2 regions of the Pseudomonas sp. IAC-BECa141 genome follow, and region 1 is predicted to be linked to the other one. Evidence: riboswitches for the same ligand, from Rfam matches in the RefSeq annotation. Region 1 holds a riboswitch; the other holds the start of a gene.
The links. Region 1 has a riboswitch for cobalamin ahead of cobW (cobalamin biosynthesis protein CobW). Riboswitches for the same ligand answer to the same signal wherever they lie in the genome.
Positions count from the first base shown of each region.

Region 2: it holds a riboswitch for cobalamin, as region 1 does, so the genes downstream of both, cobO (cob(I)yrinic acid a,c-diamide adenosyltransferase) here and cobW (cobalamin biosynthesis protein CobW) in region 1, are expected to answer to the same signal.

Region 1 covers NZ_CP065410.1:3,360,706-3,362,902, forward strand. Annotated here, with positions in the region: gene cobN (cobaltochelatase subunit CobN) at 1-105, opposite strand, end outside; gene cobW (cobalamin biosynthesis protein CobW) at 109-1,182, opposite strand; cobalamin riboswitch at 1,281-1,491, opposite strand; gene I5961_RS15310 (2OG-Fe dioxygenase family protein) at 1,839-2,197, shown strand, end outside.
Region 2 covers NZ_CP065410.1:1,829,139-1,831,335, forward strand. Annotated here, with positions in the region: gene I5961_RS08305 (PQQ-dependent sugar dehydrogenase) at 1-202, opposite strand, end outside; gene I5961_RS08310 (hypothetical protein) at 268-852, opposite strand; cobalamin riboswitch at 1,019-1,245, shown strand; gene cobO (cob(I)yrinic acid a,c-diamide adenosyltransferase) at 1,326-1,937, shown strand; gene I5961_RS08320 (cobyrinate a,c-diamide synthase) at 1,934-2,197, shown strand, end outside.

The sequences.
Region 1 (2,197 bases):
GGAATCGCCGCTGCACAGGATCACCAGCTCGGCGGGGGTTTGTCCAAGGTCGGCAATGTTGTCGTCCGACACGAAACCGCCGGGCTGAGTCCTGAGCAGGTGCATGGTTTAAACGCTGAGCGCGGCGCGCAGTTGCGCTTCGAGCTGGGCAGCGTCCAGTTCCTGACCGATCAATACCAGACGGGTGATACGCGCTTCATCGGCGCTCCACTGGCGGTCGAAGTGCTTGTCAAAACGCGTGCCCACGCCCTGAATCAGCAGACGCATCGGCTTGTTCGGGATGGCCGCGAAACCTTTGACCCGCAGGATGCCGTGCTGGACCACCAGTTGCGTCAGCGCATCGAGCAGCAGGCTTTCGTCGGCTTGCGGCAGTTCGATGGAGATCGAGTCGAAGGCGTCGTGATCGTGGTCATCGTGATCGTCATCGCCTTCACCGTGGTGGTGATCGTGGTGGCTGTGGCGGCTGTCGATGTGTTCTTCGGAACCGGCGCCCAGGCCGATCAGCACGTCCAGCGGCAGACGGCCGTTGCTGGCTTCGATGATTTTTACTGCTGGCGGCAGTTCTTCGGCGACTTCCACACGTACGCGCGCGAGGTCTTCAGGGCTGGTCTGGTCGGCCTTGTTGAGGATGACGAGGTCGGCGCTGGCCAGTTGATCGGCGAACAGTTCGTGCAGCGGGGATTCGTGATCCAGGTTCGGATCGAGTTTGCGCTGGGCGTCGACCTGATCCGGAAACGCGGCGAAGGTGCCGGCGGCCACGGCCGGGCTGTCGACCACGGTGATCACCGCGTCCACGGTGCAGGCGCTGCGGATTTCCGGCCACTGGAAGGCTTGTACCAGCGGCTTTGGCAGAGCCAGACCCGAGGTTTCGATCAGGATATGGTCGAGGTCGCCGCGACGGGCCACCAGTTCACGCATCACCGGGAAGAACTCTTCCTGAACCGTGCAGCACAGGCAACCGTTGGCCAGTTCGTAGACGCGGCCGGTGGCTTCTTCTTCGGTGCAGCCGATAGTGCATTGCTTGAGGATTTCACCGTCGATGCCCAACTCGCCAAACTCGTTGACGATCACCGCGATGCGGCGGCCCTGGGCGTTGTCGAGCATGTGCCGCAGCAAGGTGGTTTTGCCCGAGCCGAGGAAGCCAGTGACGATGGTGACGGGAAGTTTGGCCAGTGTTTTCATCGGATGCCCTTTGGCAAGGTGGCGGGCATACGGGACGAGACCGGCAACGCGGGTGCGTGCCTGGAGAATTCGCCACCGGATCACCCCGCCCGGTTGAAAGTGAGAATCTGTGACGAGGCAGGTCTCCTGGCTGACGGTGTTCGGGCCTTGGCCCGGTATTCGCTGCGCCTTCCCGCTGGCTCTGGATTGAGTTGGCAGTGGCGTGGCAGCGAACAGCACCGTTCACAGTTGCGGGGGCAGCCGCGGCTTGGACCGCGTTCCCTTCTTAGCTTCGGCGTGGGCCGAAGAACCTCGAAAGCGCAAGGCTACGCATGCGCGCAAGGCGGGTCAACGTCTGCGGCAATTTCGTTATATGGACATCGTTCTTTAATATATTGATCGAAAACAGTTCTCAGTTAAAAAATTAGTTGTAGGTTATCTCTTACATATCATCTAGCCACCAACTATCCCATCACGACGCTCGACCTTGAAATAGAGCGCTCGAACTCTCAAATTACATATCTTTACAAAAACCGAATTGATAAATTAAAACAAGATATGAAACATGAAGATTCAAAAGGACGCTGCACTCTACAAGAAAGGAATTCTTGCATGCCTGATTACTATCAGTATTCAACGCTTTTTATTCCTGCCCATCCTGCTTACGCGCCTGCAATATGAGCGCCGACAATGCATTGCGGCAATCTGATGGCACCGTATTGCAGGAACTGTCCCAACTACTGCGTAATTGCCACTACGCGCACAGTTACCAATATCCGGCGGTCCAGGTCGGGTTGTTGGGTCACGATGTGTCTCAGGCGTTCAACGCGACCTGGGAGCATTTGCACCCCGATACCTACCTGAGCGTGGAGAACGGCATACGCCAACGGCGCATCTGCAAGTTCGAATATCGCCAACGTGAGCGCCAGTGGACACCGCTGCAAGACTGCCATTTCTTTCAAGCCCAGGCTCACAACCCGCTGCTGGGCGGCGTCCAGCGCACCTACAGCCGCAGCGAGTCAACGTTTATCGAGTC
Region 2 (2,197 bases), 1.5 Mb from region 1:
TACCTGCCGCTGCCGTCGGTTTCGCGCCGGCCGGCCAGCCGATGGCCGGGGCGATGTTCACCGTCGGAATCAGGGTCTTGTTCGGTTCGGGCAGTTTCGGTGACGGGCCAGTGCCGTCGGAGACTTGCAGGCTGGAGGATTCACCACAGGCGGCGAGCCCTCCGGCGAGCACGATGACGAAAACGAGCTGGGGCTTGCGCATTGCTGATCTTCCCTATGAATGCATTCTTAGTCATAGAGAAGCGCACAAGCCCGATGGTTCAACCCTCAGCCGCGGGCTTCCTTGAAAAGCACGGCAATGCCGGGGTGATAGTTGCCGGCTTCGCTGCGCAATTTGCGGTAGGCGTAGGGAAAGTACCAGGCGACGGCGCAGGTGTGTTCCTTTTGCAGGTCGTCGACCATGTCCTGCAACTCTTCCGGGCTGGCGCTGTGCTGGGCTTTTTGCGGGGCGACGAACAGGCAGCCGAGTTTCAGGTCGCTGGCGTAGCTGATGCGCCTGGCGTCGCTGGTGATATCCACCAAAGCCTGCGTCAGATTCAGGTTGGTGACACGCGGCCAGCGTTGAGTGGCCTGGATGAAGGCGCGATCTTCGGCGCCAGCAATGAACAGGTCGGCGCGGGCATTGCGCTCGCCTTCTTCGTTTTGTTTGCGGGTGGCGGTGTCGCTCAAGGTCACCAATTCGGCCATCCAGGCAGCGGCGGACAGCAGGCCGAGGTTGGCTTTTTCGTCGTGCCAGTAAGGAGTGTCATTGTCGCCGCGCACGGCGTTGTAGCGGTCGATACAGTCAAACCAGCGTTCCAGCACCGGGCGCAGGAATTCCAGCCGCGGATTGCTGATGATCATGCCTTGCATGGTGCTCTCCCTTGTTATTGTGATGTGCTCTCTGCAGTCAAAAAGCATGGCTCTTTGATATCACTGCTGACAGTGTGGCACAAGATTGGCGTCAGTTAATTGATCAGCGGCAGTTATTCGCCGCACGAGACCCTCTTCAATTGACGCTCCACCCCCAACCCTCTAACCTTCGCGGCTTGTTTCAGGTGCTCTGTGGCGCATGTCGACAGAGTGAAACAGGGAAGCCGGTGAGGCGGGTCTCCAAGTGATGAACCCTCACGATCCCGGCGCTGCCCCCGCAACGGTAAATGAGTAAAAGCTGCGTCTGATGCCACTGCGTAAAAGCGGGAAGGCGCGCAGCCAGGCGCAAACCGCTCATGAGCCCGGAGACCGGCCTGATCCATCCAGCGGCATCACGGTGGGCGATGCCAGGCTTGTTGCCGTCTATTCTTGTGCCTGCCCGCCGTTATCCAGCCTCAACGGAGAGCTCCCCCATGACTGATTCCCCCGAACGCGACGAGCGCCACCTGGCGCGCATGCAGCGCAAAAAAGCCGTGATCGACGAGCGCATCGCCAATTCGCCGGACGAATGTGGCCTGGTTCTGGTGCTGACCGGCAATGGCAAAGGCAAAAGCAGCTCGGCGTTCGGCATGCTCGCCCGCGCCATGGGCCACGGCATGCAGTGTGGTGTGGTGCAGTTCATCAAGGGCCGCAACAGTACTGGCGAAGAGCTTTTCTTTCGTCGTTTCCCCGAGCAAGTGCGCTTCCATGTAATGGGCGAGGGCTTCACCTGGGAAACACAGGACCGTCAGCGTGACATCGCCGCCGCCGAAGCGGCCTGGGCAGTCTCCCGCGAGCTGCTGCGTGATCCGTCGATCGGTCTGGTGGTGCTCGATGAACTGAACATCGCCCTCAAGCACGGTTACCTCGATCTGGATCAGGTGCTCAGCGATCTGCAGGCCCGTCCGCCGATGCAGCATGTGATCGTCACCGGTCGCGCCGCCAAACCGGAAATGCTCGAGATGGGCGACACTGTTACCGAAATGGGCATGATCAAGCACGCCTTCCAGGCCGGCATCAAAGCGCAGAAAGGCGTCGAACTTTGAATCAACCACGTCACTGCCCGGCGGTCCTGATCGCCGCGCCGGCTTCCGGTCAGGGCAAGACCACCGTCACCGCCGCGCTGGCCCGTTTGCATCGCAATCAGGGGCGCAAGGTTCGCGTGTTCAAATGCGGCCCGGACTTTCTCGACCCGATGATCCTCGAGCGCGCCAGCGGTGCGCCGGTCTATCAACTGGACATGTGGATGGTCGGCGAGCAGGAAAGTCGACGCCTGTTGTGGGAAGCCGCCGCCGAAGCCGATCTG